3 regions of the Streptomyces sp. NPDC001514 genome follow, and region 2 is predicted to be linked to each of the others. Evidence: riboswitches for the same ligand, from Rfam matches in the RefSeq annotation. Region 2 holds a riboswitch; each other region holds the start of a gene.
The links. A riboswitch is a leader RNA that binds a small molecule or an ion and turns the genes downstream of it on or off. The one in region 2 is predicted to bind cobalamin.

Region 1 (6,509 bases), on a different contig from region 2:
GTCCGGGGAGCCGGGCGCGCCGGGGTCGCCGCGGTAGGTGACGGCCAGCACGGGCAGCCGCCGGCCGACGAGGAAGGGCATGAGGTTCAGGGTGTGCTGCCGGGTGGCGCCCAGGCCGTGCACGGCGATGACCCAGGTGCTGCGGGGCCCGCGGACGAACCAGGCGGGCAGCGAGCCGAGTTCACCGGGGATCTCCACGTCCTCGTGGTCGATGCCGAGGGCGCTGCTCGGTGTGCCGCTGTGGACCTGGGGGGTGAGCCGCACCTTGGTGCCGATGTCGAGGCTGCCGTGCCCGACGCTCTCCAGCCGGCGTACGACGGTGTCCGCCGCGTGCGGTACGTCCTCGAGGACGGGGCCGACGACCGCGTGGACATCGGTGCCGGTGAGTCCGTACGTACCGGGCCGAAGGGAGACGAGGCTGCGGGTGAGGGTGATCCGGCCCGGTCCCGTGGCGTGCACGGTGAGCCGGGGCTCGCCGGGCAGGGGCCGTCCGGGGGGTGCCTTGAGCGCGGCGTCGCTGGCGTAGCGGCCTGCCGCGAACGTGGCCGTACCGAGACCTATCAGGGTGGTGACGGCCGCTGCCGTCGCTGTAGCCGGGCGCACTGCTCCAGTGTCAGCACGTCCCGGCCAGGCTGCCAGTGGACAGGTCACAGCGGGTGACGCCCGTGTGATCGAAGCGCTCGGTGTCAGCGGGACTGGCCGTAGCTCCGGAGCTTGTCGCGCACCTCGTCGAGCTGGGCGGGGGAAAGGAGAGACGGCTCCCGGCCGGGGACGGAGCTCGCGGTGAGCCAGACCCGGCACATCCACTCCAGCTGCGCGGTCCGGTCGTACGCCTGGTCGAGTGAAGCTCCGTACGTGACGGTTCCGTGGTTCTGGAGCAGGCATCCCGTGCGGTCCGCCAGGGCCCGGAGCATGTTCGCGGCCAGCTCGTCCGTTCCGTAGAGGGCGTACGGGGCGACGCGTACAGGGCCGCCGAGGGCCGCGGCCATGTAGTGGATCAGTGGCAGCTCGGTGACCAGGGTGGAGACGGCGGTGGCGTGCACAGCATGGGTGTGCACGACGGCGGCCGCGTCCGTGGCCCGGTAGATCTCCAGATGCAGCGGCAGCTCACTGGTGGGGGTGAGCTCGCCGAGCATCTGCCGACCGTCGAGGCCGACGGCGACGGGCGCCTCCGCGCCGAGCCGGTCGTAGGGCACTCCGCTCGGGGTGACCAGGACCAGGTCGCCGTCATCCGTGGCGACCCGTACGGAGACATTGCCCGAGGTCCCGACGACGAGTCCGTCCGCCGCGGTTCTGCGGGCGGTGGCCACGAGGTCCGCCCAGGCCCGCCCGATCCCGTCCTGCCCTTGCTCCTGCTGCTGCCCCTGCCCCTGCTGCCTGGTCATGCGGTGATCCTTCCACCACGGCGTCGGCCTCCGGAGTGACCAGGATCTCCTCGGCGGCCCGGCAGCCCCGGCCGAAGGGGGTCGCCACCCGCCCGCTGCCGGGCCCCTGCCCGGTTTCTGGCGCTTCTCCCTGCACAAGCGGAACGGCTGTAACCAGGTTGAGACACCACACCGCCTGCCTCAGTTCATCTTCCGTTCACCCAGGTTGCTTACGGTCGCCGAGCCACTGACGTCCAAAAGAAGCCTGGGTAAATGGAAAACATCACGCTTCTCCTCGGGATCGTGATCATCACCGCTCTCGTGTTCGATTTCACGAACGGTTTCCACGACACAGCCAACGCGATGGCGACGACCATCTCGACCGGCGCGCTCAAGCCCAAGACGGCGGTGGCCATGTCCGCCGTGCTGAATCTTGTCGGCGCATTCCTGTCCGTCGAGGTCGCCAAGACGATCTCCGGCGGGATCATCAACGAAGAGGGCATCCGCACCGAAGTGATCTTCGCGGCGCTCGTCGGCGCCATTCTGTGGAACCTCTCCACCTGGCTGCTGGGCCTGCCGTCCAGCTCCTCTCACGCGCTCTTCGGCGGTCTCATCGGCGCAGCCGTGATGTCCGCCGGTTTCTCCGCCGTCAACGGCGGGACCATCGTCACGAAGGTCCTGATCCCGGCCGTCGCCGCCCCGATCGTCGCCGGTCTCGCCGCGCTCCTCGCGACCAAGCTGACGTACCGCATCGGCAGCAAGGCGGACGACAAGGCCACGTCCATGGGCTACCGCGCCGGCCAGATCGCTTCGGCCGGGCTCGTCTCCCTCGCCCACGGCACCAACGACGCGCAGAAGACCATGGGCGTCATCACCCTGGCCCTGGTCACCGGCGGCGTCCTCGCCCCCGGCTCGAACCCGCCGATGTGGGTGATCGTCTCCGCCGGTACGGCGATCGCGCTCGGTACGTACCTGGGCGGCTGGCGCATCATCCGCACCATGGGCAAGGGCCTGACCGACCTCCGGCCGCAGCAGGGCTTCGCCGCCCAGACCAGCGCCGCGACGGTCATCCTGGCCTCCTCGCACCTCGGCTTCTCGCTCTCCACCACCCAGTCCTGCTCCGGCGCGGTCATGGGCGCCGGCCTCGGCCGCAAGGGCGGCGTGGTCCGCTGGTCCACCGCCACCCGGATGTTCATCGCCTGGGGCCTGACGCTGCCGGCCGCTGCGCTGGTCGCCGCCGGCGCCGAGTTCCTGACCGGCCTGGGCACCTGGGGCGTCGGGGCCGTGGCGGTGCTGCTGATCGCGGGTGCCGCGGTCATCTGGTCCCTCTCGCGCCGCAAGCCGGTCGACCACACGAACGTCACGGACGACGAGACCGCCGAGCCCGCGGGTGTGATCACCACCGCCATCGCGGCCGTCACCCCGCCCCCGGCCGGTGTCGCCACCGCCGCGGCGACCGAGCCCGAGGACCTGAGGGCCACGATCCCCGCCCCGGCCGCCGAGACCGCCACGGCGCCCTCGACCGCCCCGACGCCCGCCGCCACGGTGTAAGGAAAGAACAGCATGAAGATCGACTGGGCAGCTCTGGGCTCCGTCTTCGGCGTGAGCCTCATCGTCACCGTGGCCCTCGTGGGCCTGTTCACCCTGGGCATCGCGGGCCTCTCCAAGCAGGAGTCCGCGGCCGCGCAGGGAGGCTCCGCCGTACTCGCCCGCACGGGTGCGTACGCCTGCTTCGCGCTCTGCGCGGCAGCGGTGACCTACGGGATCTATCTGATCGTCGTCTGATCACCTTGGGACGACGTCGTCACACGACGCCGTCCCAAGGCCGGCGCGACACCGTCCTCGGTACAGGGGCCGGGCACACCTCCGGGTGGGTCCGGCCCCTGTCGTGTGCGCCCCCGCGTGCGCCCCATGTGGCACTCCGCACACTGTCCCGCCGCAGGTCAAGGGCGAGTTGACGGGTGTTCGCGGCCGTGGTGGACTTCCGGAGCCATTTACGGCGGCAGAAGAGGAAGCCGGTGCGAGTCCGGCGCGGTCCCGCCACTGTCACGGGTGCACTCCACTCCCGGAGCCAGGAACTCTCACCGCCGGTCACGTCGAGCCAGGGCGCGGACCCTGAGTGAGGACGAACATGCGTGCAGAGCGGACCTTTGCATGCGGTGCAGCTGCCGGACTCGCCGGCGACCTGCTCTTCGGCGATCCGCGCCGAGGACATCCGGTCGCCGCGTTCGGCCGGGCCGCCGCTGCCGTCGAGCGGGCGCTGTGGCGCGACCACCGCGGGTGGGGCGCGGTGCACACCGCCGTGTGCGCCGGGGGCGCCATCACAGCGGGCGCGCTGGCCGCTGCCTCCGTACGCCGTTCCCGTACGGCGTCGATCGCGCTGACTGCGGCCGCCACCTGGGCGGTCGTCGGCGGAACGTCGCTGGGACGGGAGGCCCGGGCGATCGGCGGGGCGCTGGCGGCCGGGGACATCGAGGTCGCGAGAGAGCGGCTGCCGCATCTGTGCGGGCGGGACCCGCAGGCGCTGGACGGCCCCGGAATCGCCCGCGCGGTCGTCGAATCCGTCGCCGAGAACACCTCCGACGCGGTCGTCGGCGCGCTCGTGTGGGGCGCGCTCGGCGGAGTCCCGGGTCTGGTGGGCTTCCGTGCCGTGAACACGCTGGACGCGATGGTGGGTCACAAGTCGCCCCGCTACCGGCGGTACGGCTGGGCGTCGGCGCGGCTCGACGATGTCGCGGGCTGGCCGGGCGCCCGCCTCACCGCCGGACTGGCGGTCCTCGCGGGGGGCGACCCGCGTGGTGCCGTACGAGCCTGGCGCGCCGACGCCGCGAAGCACCCGAGCCCCAACGCGGGCCCGGTGGAGGCCTCGTTCGCGGGGGCGCTCGGCGTACGGCTCGGCGGGACGCTCTCGTACGCCGGACGGGTCGAGCACCGGCCCGTGCTCAACGGCGGCGGCCGGGCCGTCGAGGTCACGGACATCGAGCGTGCGGTACGGCTCTCGCGGCGCGTGGGCGTACTGGCGCTCGTGGCGTGCGCGGGCGCGCGGCTGGCCGCCGGGGCCCTGAAGGGGAGGCGTGCATGAGCGGGGGCGGACTGCTGGTCGCCGGGACGACGTCGGACGCGGGCAAGAGCGTCGTCACGGCGGGGATCTGCCGGTGGCTGGTGCGCCAGGGGGTGAAGGTCGCGCCCTTCAAGGGACAGAACATGTCCCTCAACTCCTTTGTGACCCGCGAGGGTGCGGAGATAGGGCGGGCGCAGGCCATGCAGGCGCAGGCGGCGCGCGTGGAGCCCTCGGCGCTCATGAACCCCGTGCTGCTCAAGCCGGGCAGCGACCGCTCCAGCCAGGTCGTCCTGATGGGCAAGCCGGTGGGCGAGCTGAGTGCGCGCGGCTACCACGGTGGAAGGCAGCGAGAGCTGTTCGAACCGGTCGTGGAGTGCCTGGAGGAGCTGCGGAGCACGTACGACGCCGTCATCTGCGAAGGCGCGGGCAGCCCCGCCGAGATCAATCTGCGCCGCACCGACATCGTGAACATGGGCATCGCGCGGGCGGCGCGTTTCCCGGTGCTGGTGGTCGGGGACATCGACCGGGGCGGGGTCTTCGCGCAGTTCTTCGGTACGACGGCGCTGCTCGCCCCGGAGGACCAGGAGCTGATCGCGGGCTACCTCGTCAACAAGTTCCGGGGCGATGTGTCGCTGCTGGAACCGGGGTTGGAGATGCTGCACGGGCTGACCGGGCGGCGGACGTACGGAGTCCTGCCGTACGCGCACGGCCTCGGCATCGACGAGGAGGACGGGCTGAGGGTCTCCCTGCGGGGTGCGGTGCGCGAGTCCGTGGTCGCCCCGCCGGTCGGCGAGGACGTGCTGCGGGTCGCCGTGTGCGCGGTGCCGCTCATGTCCAACTTCACCGATGTGGACGCGCTGGCGGCCGAACCGGGGGTGGTCGTGCGCTTCGTGGACCGCGCCGAGGAACTCGCCGACGCCGACCTGGTGGTCGTGCCCGGCACGCGCGGCACCGTCCGCGCACTGGAGTGGCTGCGTGAGCGGGGACTGGCCGATGCCATCGCCCGGCGTGCGGCGGCCGGCCTGCCGGTGCTGGGCATCTGCGGCGGCTTCCAGGTCCTGGGCGAACGTATCGAGGACGACGTCGAGTCACGGGCGGGCGAGGTGGACGGCCTCGGGCTGCTGCCGGTGCGGGTGCGGTTCGCGCGCGAGAAGACGTTGGCGCGGCCGGTCGGCGAGGCGCTCGGCGAGCGGGTCGAGGGGTACGAGATCCACCACGGTGTCGCCGAAGTCCTCGGCGGTGAGCCCTTCTTGGACGGCTGCAGGGTGGGGTCGGTGTGGGGGACGCACTGGCACGGCTCGCTGGAGAGCGACGGCTTCCGGCGGGCGTTCCTGCGGGTGGTCGCGGCGGCGGCGGGCCGGCGCTTCGTGCCGGCCCCGGACACGAGCTTCGGCGCGTTGCGCGAGGAGCAGTTGGACCGGCTGGGCGATCTGATCGCGGAACACGCGGACACGGACGCGCTGCTGCGGCTGATCGAGGGCGGCGCGCCCTCGGGCCTGCCGTTCATCGCACCTGGTGCGCCGTGAGCGCCTGCGGTGGGCCCTCGCCCCACCCCGCCCCTTCCCGAACCGGGGCTCCGCCCCGGACCACGTCCCTGGGGGCTCCGCCCCCGAACCCCCGCGCCTCGAACGCCCGCGGGGCTGTTCTTCAGCCCGTCCGGCGTTCGAGGACGGACACCCCGCCCCACCCCGCGGTACCGGGCACACACCAAGCCCGTACGGCGCTCGAGGACGGCCACACCGGCCCGGGCCCTCGGCAGGGTACGAACGAGCCGCGCAACCGGCGCGGCTTCAGCGAAGGAGTGATCAGGCGATGAGCACCCCCTATCCGTTCACCGCGGTCGTCGGGATGGACGACCTGCGGCTGGCCCTGCTGCTCAACGCGGTGAGCCCGGCGGTCGGCGGTGTGCTCGTGCGCGGGGAGAAGGGCACGGCCAAGTCGACCGCCGTACGGGCACTCGCGGTGCTCATGCCGGACGTGGACGTGGTCGCCGGATGCCGGTTCTCGTGTGCGCCGGGGGCGCCGGATCCGGGGTGTCCGGACGGGCCGCACGAGGCGGCACCCGGTACGGCGCGGCCGGCCCG
Region 2 (6,509 bases):
CTCCCAGGTCGACAAGGGCTTCCTGGCGGAGCTGGCCCGCGCGGGCGGGGCGGACGAGGCGCTGGCGGAGGAGGTCGCGACCGCCAACACGGGCCTCGCCGCGCTGCAGTTGTGCGCCGCGCGCGGCGTGCCCCTGGGCGACCTCGTGGCCGCGACCGCCCGCGACCAGGCGCTCGGAGTGCTCCGGGGCGCACCGGTCACGGTGGACGTGGTGTGCATCGACCGCGCGGGTGCGGTGGTGGGGCGCTCGTCGCCCAAGGGGCCGTGACCCGCGACAGCCGTTTCTAGCTCTCCGGATACGTGCGCGGGGTCCAGACGATCTCCTCGCCCGCCCCCCGCCGCACCGCACGGGTCTGCGACGAGCCGACCAGCAGCAGCGTCCTCATGTCGACCACCGACGGATCCAGTTCGGCGAGGCGCACGATCCGTACGCTCTCCTCCTGGCCGCCCACGTCACGTGCCACGACGACCGGGGTGTCCGGGGCGCGGTGTTCCAGGAGCAGCTCGCGGGCCTTGGCGACCTGCCAGGTGCGGCTGCGCGAGCCCGGGTTGTAGAGGGCCAGTACGAGATCGGCCGCCGCCGCGGCGCGCAGCCGCTCCGCGATGACCTCCCACGGCTTGAGCCGGTCGGAGAGCGAGATCGTCGCGTAGTCGTGGCCCAGCGGAGCACCCGCGCGAGCTGCCGCCGCGTTCGCCGCGGTGACACCCGGCAGAACGCGTACGGGCAAGTCCGCGTACGCATCCTGGGACGCCACCTCCAGCACCGCCGTGGCCATCGCGAAGACGCCCGGGTCGCCGCCCGACACCACGGCCACCCGCCGCCCGCGCCGGGCGAGGTCCAGCGCGAACTCCGCCCGCTCCGACTCCACCTTGTTGTCGGAGCCGTGGCGCCGCTGGCCGGGACGCACGGGCACCCGGTCCAGGTACGTCGTGTAGCCGACCAGGTCGTCGGCGGAGGCGAGGGCCCCCCGGGTCTCGGGGGTCAGCCACAGCGGCCCCGCCGGGCCGGTGCCCACGACGACGACCTCACCCTCGGGGCGCGCTGCCGGAGGCACCTCGTCGATACGGCTCGGCAGCACCGCCACCGAGAAGTACGGCACCGAATCCGGGTCCACGTCGGCCAGCCGTTCCGTGCGCTCGCCGTCCATCGTGGCGCGCTCGACGTACCGCGCGTCGCCGAGCCGCCCCGCGCGCTCCAGCGCACGGCGGACCGCCGGGAAGGTCCGCCCCAGCTTCATCACCACCGCCGAGTCGGTCGAGGCGAGACGGGCCGTCAGCTCCTCCTCCGGCAGCGTGCCGGGGATGATCGTCAGCACCTCCTCGGCCTCGCACAGCGGCTCACCGAGGCGCGCGGCGGCAGCGCTCACCGAGGTGACCCCGGGGATCACCTCGGTCGGATAGCGGTGGGCCAGCCGCTTGTGCATGTGCTGGTACGAGCCGTAGAAGAGCGGGTCGCCCTCCGCGAGCACGGCGACGGTCCGCCCCGCGTCGAGGTGCGCCGCGAGCCGCTCCGCCGCCTCCTCGTAGAAGTCGTTGAGCGCACCGCGGTAGCCGCCGGGGTGGTCGGTGGTCTCGACCGTGATGGGGTACATCAGCCGCTCCTCGATGTGGTCGGGGCGCAGATGCCTCGCCACGATCGAGCGGGCGATGGAACGGCCGTGCCGGGCGCAGTGGTACGCGACGACGTCCGCCTCCGCGACGGCCTCGACCGCCCGCAGGGTCATCAGGGACGGGTCGCCGGGACCGAGTCCCACTCCGTACAGTCGGCCGACCTGCTGCGTGCTCACTCTGCCTCACTCGCTATCGCGTTGATCGCTGCCGCGGCCATGGCGCTGCCGCCCCGCCGCCCTCGTACCACCAGGTGCTCGATGCCGCTGCCGTGTCCGGCGAGCGCGTCCTTGGACTCGGCCGCGCCGATGAAGCCGACCGGGACACCGATGACCGCGGCCGGGCGCGGAGCACCCTCCTCGATCATCTCCAGGAGCCGGAAGAGGGCGGTGGGCGCGTTGCCGACGGCGACGACCGAGCCTTCGAGGCGGTCGCGCCACAGTTCGAGGGCGGCGGCGCTGCGGGTCGTGCCGAGCTCGGCGGCGAGCGCGGGCACGGACGGGTCGGAGAGCGTGCAGATGACCTCGTTGTCGGCGGGCAGCCGCTTGCGGGTGACGCCGCTGGCGACCATCCGGGCGTCGCAGAGGATGGGCGCGCCGGCTCGCAGGGCCTCGCGTGCGCGGGCCACCACATCGGGGGAGTGGACGAGATCGCGGACCAGGTCGACCATGCCGCAGGCGTGGATCATCCGCACCGCGACCTGGCTGACGTCGGCGGGGAGCGCGGCGAGATCGGCCTCGGCGCGGATGGTGGCAAAGGACTGGCGGTAGATCTCCGCGCCGTCCTTCTCGTAGTCGAACACTGTGCTCTCGCTCATCTCGTGACGGTCGTTGTACGGGCCGCCGCAACCGCGTCGGCCAGGCCCTGGTCTGTCGGTACGTCGGCGCCGTGCACGGTCACCCGGTACGTGCCGGCCGCCGTGGCCACGACGTCCACGTACTCCCCGTGGGGATGCCCGCAGCGCCGCTCGCAGCCCGACCAGTACACGGGCAGCCCGCCCCGGCCGGGTGTCGCGTCCGCCCGTACGTCGGACAGGGACTTGGCGCACCCGGGCCGGCCGGTGCAGGCGCCGACGCCGTACCAGGGGGAGTCGGTGCCGGTGATGAACCCCGCCTGCCCGAGCGCGGCGAGCCGCTCCTCGGCCGCGTCCCGGTTCCCGAAACCGGGCACGACGACCCCGCGCCAGGGGGTGAGGCGTACGTGGCCGCCGGGCGCGGGGAGCAGCGCGCGCACCTGCGCGACGGTGAGCCGCCCGAGCGGCGCGAAGACGGACAGGGCCCAGGCGCGAGGCCCCTCCAGGACCCCTGGCAGGGTGCGCCCTGCGGGCGGGCTTGCATCGGTGCCGTCCGGTCGCCCGGTGTGTCCGACCTCCATCGCCGGACGGGCTTGGGGTGTGCCGGTACCGCGGGGCGAATCCGCGTGTCCGTCCTCGAACGCCGGACCGGCTTCACAGGCGATGCCCGCCGCCTCCAGATACGTCCCCACGGCAATGTCCTGCCCAGCGGGCAGCTCTCGCACCCGCCACGCCCCCGTGCCCGAGGCCTCCGCCGCCGCGAGGAATGCCTCGGCGGCCGCGAGGGCGGCCCGCGGGGCGTCGGCGGCCGGGACGCGGAAGGCGTGCCGGCCGACCCGTACGACCGCCGCACTCCCCGGCTCTGCGAGCAAGGTCACATCCGCGCCGAGCCCCGCCACATCCCCGCGCCCGTCGTCCAGGGCGAACAGGAAACGTCCGGACAGCCCGGCAGCCCAGGCGCTCGCGCACAGCAGCGCGTCCAGCTCGCGCGCCCACAACTGCACGTCGGCGCAGCCGAGTCCGTCGAGTCCGGCCAGCGGCGAGGCCACCACGTTCCGTACCCGCTCGTGGGTGTCGGAGGGGAGCAGTGCTGCCTCCCGGAGCAGCGCCGCGAGTTCGGCTCCGCACCCCTCGCCGAGTCCGCGCAGCTCCGCATTTCCCCGGGAGGTGACGGTCAGAGCACCGTCGCCCAGCGTCTCCGCCGCGTCGGCCAGAACAGTCAGCTGACGAAGTGTCAAAAGACCTGCGGGCAGGCGGAGTCGGGCGAGTCGCCCGTCGTCCGCCGGGTGCAGCCGCAGCGCACCCGGGCAGGCATCACCCCGGTCCCGTATGCGGGGTTCGCCCCGGTCCGGGGGTGTTGGCGGTGTGGGCGGCATGGCGGCGAGCATACCCACGTCCCTACCCATGTTCTTCGGGCGTCCTTCGAGGTGACCGCCCCCGCGGCCGGGGGCAGCCTCTACTATGCAGACGGCACAGGGTCCCAGGACCCTAGGGAGGAAGCCCGGTGAGAATCCGGCGCGGTCCCGCCACTGTGAACCGGGCCTCGTCCACGAGGTCCGGTGAGTCAGGAACTCCCGCCGTCCTACGACCACCCGGGGCGCGGACACCCCGAGGAAGGCCTGCGCACGCGATGACGCACGCGACGATCCTGCTGCTGTCGACCTCCGACACCGACCTGCTCAGCGCCCGCGCGGCGAACACCGGGGACGGCCCGGTGGCGTACCGGTTCGCGAATCCGTCCCGCCTCGCGCTCGACGACGTGCCCGCGCTCCTCGACGGCACGGACCTCGTCGTCGTACGCCTCCTCGGCGGCATCCGCGCCTGGCAGGAGGGCCTCGACCTGCTGCTCGCGCAGGAGCGGCCCGTGGTTGTCCTCACAGGCGAACAGGCCCCCGACGCCCAGCTGATGGAGGCCTCCACCGTCCCCATCGGCATCGCGGCCGAGGCGCACGCCTACCTCGCGCACGGCGGCCCGGCCAACCTGGAGCAGCTCGCCCGCTTCCTGTCCGACACGGTCCTGCTCACGGGCCATGGCTTCGAGCCCCCGGCCCCGGCGCCCACCTGGGGCCCCCTCGACCGCACCCCGCGCAGCACCACCGGCCCCACCGTGGCCGTGCTCTACTACCGCGCCCACCACATGAGCGGCAACACCGCCTTCGTCGGCGCCCTCTGCGACGCCATCGAGGACGCCGGGGGCCAGGCCAGGCCGCTCTACGTGGCATCCCTCCGCGCCCCCGAGCCCGAGCTGCTCGACCAGCTCCGCGATGCCGACGCCGTCGTCACCACCGTTCTCGCCGCGGGCGGCACCAGGCCCGCCGAGGCGCAGGCCGGCGGCGACGACGAGTCCTGGGACGCGGGCGCGCTCGCCGCGCTCGACGTGCCCGTCCTGCAGGCGCTGTGCCTGACCGGGCCGCGCAGCACGTGGGAGGAGAACGACGAGGGCCTGTCCCCGCTGGACGCCGCCAGCCAGGTCGCGGTCCCCGAGTTCGACGGCCGCCTCATCACCGTCCCGTTCTCCTTCAAGGAGATCGACGAGGACGGCCTCCCGGCCTACGTCGCCGATGCCGAGCGCGCGGCCCGCGTCGCCGGAATCGCCGTACGCCACGCCCGGCTGCGCCACATCCCCAACGCGGAGAAGCGCCTCGCCCTGGTCCTGTCCGCGTACCCGACGAAGCACTCGCGCATCGGCAACGCCGTCGGCCTCGACACCCCCGCCTCCGCCGTCGTTCTTCTGCGCCGGCTCCGCGACGAGGGCTACGACTTCGGTGCCGAGGACATCCCCGGCCTCGCATCGGGCGACGGCGACGAGCTGATCCGCGCGCTCATCGAGGCGGGCGGCCACGACCAGGACTGGCTCACCGAGGAGCAGCTCGCCCGCAACCCGGTCCGTATCCCGGCCGCCGACTACAAGCGCTGGTACGCCACCCTCCCGCAGGAGCTGCGCGAGCACGTGGAGCAGCACTGGGGCCCCGCGCCCGGCGAGATGTTCCTGGACCGCTCCCGCAACCCCGAGGGCGACATCGTGCTGGCCGCCCTGCGGCGCGGCAATCTGCTCATCCTCATCCAGCCGCCGCGCGGCTTCGGCGAGAACCCGATCGCGATCTACCACGACCCCGATCTGCCGCCCTCGCACCACTACCTCGCCGCCTACCGCTGGATCGCGGCCGCGAAGGACGACGGCGGCTTCGGTGCCGACGCGATGATCCACCTCGGCAAGCACGGCAACCTGGAGTGGCTGCCCGGCAAGAACGCGGGCCTGTCCGCCGCCTGCGCGCCCGACGCGGCGCTCGGCGACCTGCCGCTCGTCTACCCGTTCCTGGTCAACGACCCGGGCGAGGGCACCCAGGCCAAGCGCCGCGTGCACGCCACGCTCATCGACCATCTCGTCCCGCCGATGGCCCGCGCCGACTCGTACGGCGACATCGCGCGCCTGGAGCAGCTGCTCGACGAGTACGCGCAGATCTCCTCCATGGACCCGGCGAAGCTCCCGGCCATCCGTGCCCAGATCTGGACGCTGATCCAGGCCGCGAGGCTCGACCACGACCTGGGGCTCGACGACAGGCCGGACGACGACGGCTTCGACGACTTCCTGCTCCACGTCGACGGCTGGCTGTGCGAGGTCAAGGACGCCCAGATCCGTGACGGTCTGCACGTCCTCGGTGGCGCGCCGACCGGCCCGGAGCGCGTCAATCTCGTCCTGGCGATCCTGCGTGCCCGCCAGATCTGGGGCGGCACCCAGGCCCTGCCCGGACTGCGCGAAGCCCTCGGCCTCGACGAGTCCGCCGCGACCCGTACGACCGCCGACGAGGCGGAGGCCGCGGCCCGCGCGCTGGTCGAGGCGATGGAGGACGCCGACTGGAACCCGGCCGCCGTCGCCTCCGTGGCCGCGGCTCACGGGCAGCCGGTCGCCGACATCCTCGACTTCGCCGCCCGGCAGGTCGTCCCGCGCCTGTCCGCCACGACCGACGAACTCGACAACGCCGTCCACGCGTTGAACGGCGGCTTCGTCCCGGCGGGCCCCTCCGGCTCGCCTCTGCGCGGACTGGTCAACGTCCTCCCGACGGGCCGCAACTTCTACTCCGTCGACCCCAAGGCCGTCCCCTCGCGC
Region 3 (6,509 bases), on a different contig from region 2:
GCTGACCGTAGGAGAGGAGATGCGTCGGCCGGTCCTCGAGCGCCGTGATGTCCAGCGCCTCCAGCGCCTCGGCGACCCGCGCCCGTACCTCGTCCTCCGCCAGCCCCAGATTCATCGGCCCGAACGACACGTCCTGGCCGACGGACGCCGCGAAGAGCTGGTCGTCCGGGTCCTGCACGACGAGCTGCACGGTCGTGCGCAGCCGGGTCAGCCCGGCGCGGTCGTACGCCACCGGCTCGCCGTCCAGGAGCAGCCGCCCCTGGCCGCACTGCAGCCCGCCGCTGAGCAGCCGCAGCAGGGTCGTCTTGCCGCTGCCGTTGCGGCCGAGCAGCGCCAGCGAGCGGCCCGCGGGCACGGCGAAATCGACGCCGGCGAGCACCTGTGGTCCCTCGGCGTACGCGTACCCGGCATCGGCCAGCTCCACCACGGGTGACGTGCTCATAGAACGGACCTTTCCAGTACGAGGGTGAGGGCGACGATCCCCGCGAGCAGCCCGCCGGTCGCCGCCAGGAAACGCCCGGACACCGACGCCGGCGGCACCAGCACCCGCAGCGTCCCGTCGTAACCGCGCCCGGCGAGCCCCGTCTGGAGCCGCTGGGCCCGGTCGAAGGCGCGCACGAACGCGGTCGCCCCGAGGCCGGCGAGCGAGCGCCACGTCGCCGCGCGGGAGGTGTGGCCGAGCCGGGCCGCCTGCGCCTCGCGGATCCGGTGCACCGCATCGAGGAGCAGGAAGCTGATCCTGTACATGACCAGGGCGACATCGACCACCGGTGCCGGCACGCCCGCGCGCACCAGTCGGGGCAGGACGTCGGACACCGGGGTGGTGAACGCGAACAGCAGCACCCCGAGCGACGCCGCGGACGTCCGCAGCAGCAGCCGCCCCGCGTGCAGAGGCCCGTCCGGTGCGAGCGCCACGAACCCGTCCGGTCCGCCCACCGCGAAGAGCAGCGGCACCGCACCTGTCACACAGAACCCGAGCGGGATGCGCCAGGCCCGCCACAGCTGCCGCGGCGCGACCCCGGCCGGGCCGAGCAGCACGGCGACGGTGGCCGTCGCGACCAGCACGGCACCCGGCCACGGCGGCAGCGAGACGGCACAGACCGTCAGCCCGAGCCCGAGCACCGCTTTCTCACATGGATGGCGGCGGCGCCAGCGACTGCTGTGCGCCGCCGCGTCGATCGGCAGCATCGGCGATCAGCCGGCGGGACCGTCGGCGGCCGCGCCCGCCTTCGCGTCCGCGTCGGCCGCCGCGTCCGCCTTCGCGTCCCCGTCGGCCGCCGCGCCCGCCTTCGCCTCCTTGGCGGCCGCCGCCGCGGCACGGGCCTCGCCCTGCCGCCGGCCCTTGCGCAGCCCGAAGTAGTACGCCAGGACCCCGGCGCCGAGCGCGGCCTGCAGGGAGAACAGCGCGGACTCGATCTCCCCGGACGGCGGTTCGTACAGCGGGGAGAACCAGGGCTCGTAGTCCGGATCGATCTCGGTGATCGCCGCCTCCGCCTGCCCGTCGGCACCGGTGAACGGCTCCTCCTTGTCGTCCCCGAGCCCGAGGGCGAGCGGCAGGACGGCCAGCGCGGCCACGACCACCAGCAGCAGCGTGTTGATCTTCGCGTTACGGCTCATCGGACCGCGGCCTCCGTCTTCTTGTCCCCGCCCTGGAGCAGCACACCGAGCCGGGTCAGCTCACCCTTGCTGGACTGCACCAGCAGCCGCATCACCAGCACCGTGAGCAGCCCCTCGCTGACGGCCAGCGGGATCTGGGTGACCGCGAAGATGCCGCCGAACTTGGCGAGCGCGCCGATGAAGCCGCTGCTCGGGTCCGGGAACGCCAGCGCCAGCTGCACGCTGGTGACGCAGTACGTGGACAGGTCCGCCACGAACGCGCCGAAGAACACGCCCACCATCAGCGGCAGTCCGGACCGCCTCAGCAGCCGGTACGCCGCATATCCGGCCCACGGCCCGACGATCGCCATGGAGAAGACGTTGGCGCCGAGCGTGGTGAGCCCGCCGTGCGCGAGCAACAGCGCCTGGAACAACAGGGTGATGGTGCCGAGCACCGCCATGATCGGCGGTCGGAACAGGATCGCGCCCAGACCGGTACCCGTGGGGTGCGAGCAACTGCCCGTCACCGACGGAATCTTGAGCGCCGACAGAACGAAGGTGAAAGCACCCGACGCGCCGAGCAGCAGAGTCGACTCGGGATTGGCCTTGACCTCGCGGGTGAGCGCCCGCACGCCGTGAACGACGAACGGAGCGGACGCGGCGCCCCAGGCGGCCGCGTGCAACGGGGGCAGGTACCCCTCGGCTATATGCATGGTCGGGAGACCCTCTCCAGCACCTCGTGGATGGACAACGCGCCTTGGCCGGTCTCCTGGCTGACGGGTAGTGCCGCCCGGGCTCCGCCTTCCCGGACACCGGGGTCTCCCGCGGCGGTCCAGTGGCTTCCTTGCGGATGGAGCCGGACTTCCCGATCACAGTGGCGAGGGCCGCACCGGTACTCCACCGGTTTCCCGTTCACCAAGGCGGTGCGACATTAGTGCTTTGACCAGGTACATCACAAGTCGCGCACGGATGCGCGCAGTCACACCTTGTGATAGCCGTACGCCTCCTTGGCCGCCGCCTCCACCGCGTCCAGATCGCCGCCCGCCGCCGCGGTGACCACCGCGGCGACCGCGCCCTCGACGAAGGGCGCGTCCACGAGCCGGGTCCCCTCCGGCAGTTCGTCGCCCTCGGCCAGCAGGGATTTCACCGTCAGCACGGCGCTGCCGAGATCGGCCAGTACGGCCACGCCCGCGCCCTGGTCGACCTCCTGCGCCGCGGCGGCGATCAGCTCCGAGCTGGTGCCGAGACCGCCGTCGGGCGTACCGCCGGCGGGTGCGACCGGCACCGTCGCGGCGCCACCGGCGAGCCCCCGGGCGAGTTCGGCGACGGACGCGGCGAGCTGTGCGCTGTGCGACACGAGGACGATGCCGACCGGGCTCATCGCGCCGCCTCCTCCAGAGCCGCGATCAGCAGCGCCGAGGACGTGGCGCCCGGGTCCTGGTGCCCGATGCTGCGCTCGCCCAGGTAGCTGGCCCTGCCCTTGCGCGCCAGCATCGGCACGGTCGCGAGCGCGCCCTGCTCGGCGGCCTCCCGGGCGGCGGCGAACGACTCGCCCAGCGCCTCCACGGCCGGCTCCAGCGCGTCCAGCATCGTCTTGTCCCCCGCCTTCGCCCCGCCGAGCTGCGCCACCGCGGCGACCCCCGCGCGCAGGGCATCGGCGAGCTGCTCCGGCGACACCTCGGTCGCGTCGCCGAGCACCTTGCCCGCACGGCGCAGCAGAGTCCCGTACAGCGGCCCGGAAGCCCCGCCGACCGTCGAGATCAAGTGCCGCCCGGACAGGGTGAGTACGGCTCCCGGGGTGCCGGGCGCCTCCTTCTCCAGCACGGCCATGACGGCGGTGAACCCGCGCTGCATGTTGTTCCCGTGGTCCGCGTCACCGATCGCCGAGTCCAGTTCGGTGAGGTGCCCGGCCTCACGGTCCACGGCGGCGGCGGTGGCGTTCATCCACCGGCGGAAGAAGCCGGTGTCCAGCACACGCGCTTCCGGTTCCTGTGCCATGGATCAGCGCCCCCAGCGCAGCGCCGGCGTCTGCACGGGCGCATCCCACAGCCGCAGCAGCTCCTCGTCCATCGCGCAGATCGTCACCGAGCAGCCGGCCATGTCGAGCGAGGTCACATAGTTCCCGACGAGCGTACGAGCCACCGGCACGCTCCGCTCGCCGAGCACCCGGTGCACCTCGGCGTTGAACCCGTACAGCTCCAGGAGCGGCGTCGCCCCCATGCCGTTGACGAGCACCAGGACCGGAGTGGAGGGCTTGAGGTCCTCCAGTACCGCGTCCACCGCGAAGTCCGCGATCTCCCGCGACGTCATCATCGGCCGCCGCTCCCGGCCCGGCTCGCCGTGGATGCCGATGCCCAACTCCAGTTCGCCGGGCGGGAGGTCGAAGGTCGGACTTCCCTTGGCGGGTGTCGTGACCGCGCTCAGCGCCACGCCGAAGCTCCGCGACCGCGCGTTCACCTCCCGGGCGATCGACTCGACCCGCTCCAGCGGCATGCCCTCCTCGGCCGCCGCGCCCGCGATCTTCTCCACGAACAGCGTCGCCCCGGTCCCGCGCCGGCCCGCCGTGTACAGACTGTCCGTCACCGCCACGTCGTCGTTCACCAGCACCTTGGCGACCTGGACGCCCTCGTCCTCGGCCAGCTCGGCCGCCATGTCGAAATTGAGGACGTCGCCGGTGTAGTTCTTGACGACGAACAACACCCCGGCCCCGCTGTCCACGGCGGCCGCGGCCCGGACCATCTGATCGGGCACGGGTGAGGTGAACACCTCCCCCGGACAAGCCGCGGACAGCATCCCCGGACCGACGAACCCCCCGTGCAACGGCTCGTGCCCCGACCCGCCCCCGGACACCAACGCCACCTTCCCGGCGACGGGCGCGTCACCCCGCAGCACGACCCGGTTCTCGACGTCGACCGCCAGCTCGGGATGCGCGGCGGCCAGTCCCCGCAGGCCATCGGCGACAACCGTCTCGGGCACATTGATGAGCATCCTCATGGGAACCTCCTGATGAGACTGGTAACGATCACTCTGGACGGGGTCTGCTCAGGTCGGACGGGGCCGGTATCGGGCTGCACGCCGTGGTCCTGCCAGTATCGGCGCAATCGGCCCGCGGGGCGCAGGACCCGCCCGGCCCGATTCGGCCGTTCACCGCCGCCCGCCGTCCGCGGGCGTACTACGGCGGGGTCACCCGGGGGGCGACGGCTGCCGCTTCCCCGCCGGAGAGCTCGTCGAGCGGGGAAGACCTCGGCTCCCGCTTGATCGCGCACGGGCTGGAAGAGCGGGTGCTGGAAGTCGGAGAGACGCTGCAGCTGGCGCTGGAGGCGCTGGTCGCAGCCGCCCCGGACTGGCTGACGCCGTTGATCGACTCCGAGTGGGTGGAGCGCTACGGGGCCAAGATCGACCACTACCGTTTTCCGAAAGGGGAAAACGTCCGGCGGGAGTGCGCCGAACAGGTCGGCCGGGAGGGGTTCACGCTCCTGGACGCCATCGCCGATCTCTACTCTCCGGCCTGGCTGGGCGAGCTCCCCGCGGTGCGGATCCAGCGTCGGGCCTGGGCAGAGCAGTATCACCGGGACGGGCAGGGGGTGCGCTGGCGGGAGGCAAGGACCTCCCGCCGGCCAGAGACCGGCTGTCCTCGCCGTATGACACCGACGCCCACTACGGCATCAAACGCGGATCGGGCTGGTGCGGCCAGAAAGTCCATCTCAGCGAGACCTGCGAACCGGACACCCCGCATCTGATCACGAATGTGGAGACCACCAGCGCCCCCGTCAACGACACCGAGGTCACCGCGACGATCCACGAGCGGACGGCGGCACGGGCCGTCTGGACTGCTCTGCCCCGCACGTACGCTCGGGCCCGTGCTGTTGACCTGAATCCAGGTCAGTCGGGGTGTTTCTGGTTTTCGATGTACTCCTTGATGATGCTGAGTGGTGCTCCGCCGCGGGAGGCGGCGAAGAGGAGGGCGGCCAGAGATGATCACCCCGCAGGTATCGGCGGATGTGGGCGGGGAACTCCTGGCGGAGGCGGCGGGCTGAGACGCCGTGAGGGAGCCGACCAGCCGGGACAGGGAAACTTTCGGCGGGTAGTGCACAAGCAGGTGAACATGATCGCTCTCGCCGTTGAACGCGACCAGTTCGGTTTCGAAGTCCGCGCAGTCGCACATGACTTCCTCGCAGCGTCGAAGGATCTCGTCCGTGATCGGCCCGCGCCGGTATTTGGGCGCGAAGACCAAGTGCGCGTGGAGGGTGTAGGACGACGGTACGGCCCCTGCGGATATGGGGATTTGGCTCCCAGCGTGGTGACGTAGATCGATACGATCAGGTCCATGAAGATCGTCGTGCGAGTCAAGCTGATACCGGAGGCCGACCAGGCTCCCGCGCTGTCGGCGACCTTGCACGCGGTCAACGAGGCAGCGAACTGGGTGTCGGCAGTGGCCTTCGAGCGCGGGGTCCCGCGTGAGTACGAGCTGCGCAAACACACCTACGCTGAGCTGAAGTCGCGGGGCCTTGGGTCGCAGTCCGCTCAGCATGTCATCAAGAAGGTCCGCGACGCCTACACCACACTGAAGGCCAACATCAAGGCCGGGAACCTGGGCAAGCCGGGCTCCAATCGACGCATCAAGGCCGAGATGAAGCCGATTGCTTTCCGTCCCGAGGCGGCTCAGCCGTATGACGACCGGTGTTTGAGCTGGCAGTACGATGCGCAGACGGTGTCCATCTGGACCATCACCGGGCGCATCAAGAGCGTACCTTTCGCCTGCTCCCCGGATGCGCTCAAGGCGCTGAGGGAGTACCGCAAGGGCGAGTCCGACCTGATCCAGCGCGACGGCGTGTTCTACCTGGTCGCCACCTGCGACGTGCCCGAGGCCGAGCAGTATGAGCCGGACGGCTTCATCGGCGTGGACCTCGGCA

Region 1: another riboswitch for cobalamin. It lies ahead of ACWCXB_RS10310 (cobalamin biosynthesis protein); the one in region 2 lies ahead of cobN (cobaltochelatase subunit CobN).
Region 3: another riboswitch for cobalamin. It lies ahead of ACWCXB_RS09015 (energy-coupling factor ABC transporter permease); the one in region 2 lies ahead of cobN (cobaltochelatase subunit CobN).

What each region holds. Positions count from the first base shown of each region.
Region 1 is NZ_JBSFHO010000007.1:60,476-66,984, forward strand. It holds gene ACWCXB_RS10290 (alpha/beta hydrolase) at 1-603, opposite strand, end outside; gene ACWCXB_RS10295 (class II aldolase/adducin family protein) at 687-1,385, opposite strand; gene ACWCXB_RS10300 (anion permease) at 1,638-2,915, shown strand; gene ACWCXB_RS10305 (hypothetical protein) at 2,928-3,149, shown strand; cobalamin riboswitch at 3,325-3,464, shown strand; gene ACWCXB_RS10310 (cobalamin biosynthesis protein) at 3,496-4,446, shown strand; gene ACWCXB_RS10315 (cobyric acid synthase) at 4,443-5,951, shown strand; gene ACWCXB_RS10320 (putative cobaltochelatase) at 6,238-6,509, shown strand, end outside.
Region 2 is NZ_JBSFHO010000037.1:79,819-86,327, reverse strand. It holds gene ACWCXB_RS30790 (cobalt-precorrin-5B (C(1))-methyltransferase) at 1-268, shown strand, start outside; gene cobJ (precorrin-3B C(17)-methyltransferase) at 285-1,724, opposite strand; gene ACWCXB_RS30780 (precorrin-8X methylmutase) at 1,784-2,425, opposite strand; gene ACWCXB_RS30775 (cobalamin biosynthesis protein CobG) at 2,422-3,807, opposite strand; cobalamin riboswitch at 3,853-3,997, shown strand; gene cobN (cobaltochelatase subunit CobN) at 4,032-6,509, shown strand, end outside.
Region 3 is NZ_JBSFHO010000006.1:2,619-9,127, forward strand. It holds gene ACWCXB_RS09000 (energy-coupling factor ABC transporter ATP-binding protein) at 1-442, opposite strand, end outside; gene cbiQ (cobalt ECF transporter T component CbiQ) at 439-1,188, opposite strand; gene ACWCXB_RS09010 (energy-coupling factor ABC transporter substrate-binding protein) at 1,195-1,617, opposite strand; gene ACWCXB_RS09015 (energy-coupling factor ABC transporter permease) at 1,614-2,309, opposite strand; cobalamin riboswitch at 2,339-2,558, opposite strand; gene dhaM (dihydroxyacetone kinase phosphoryl donor subunit DhaM) at 2,576-2,977, opposite strand; gene dhaL (dihydroxyacetone kinase subunit DhaL) at 2,974-3,570, opposite strand; gene dhaK (dihydroxyacetone kinase subunit DhaK) at 3,598-4,590, opposite strand; gene ACWCXB_RS09035 (hypothetical protein) at 4,851-5,336, shown strand; partial or broken gene tnpA (IS200/IS605 family transposase) at 5,479-5,873, opposite strand; gene ACWCXB_RS09045 (RNA-guided endonuclease InsQ/TnpB family protein) at 5,924-6,509, shown strand, end outside.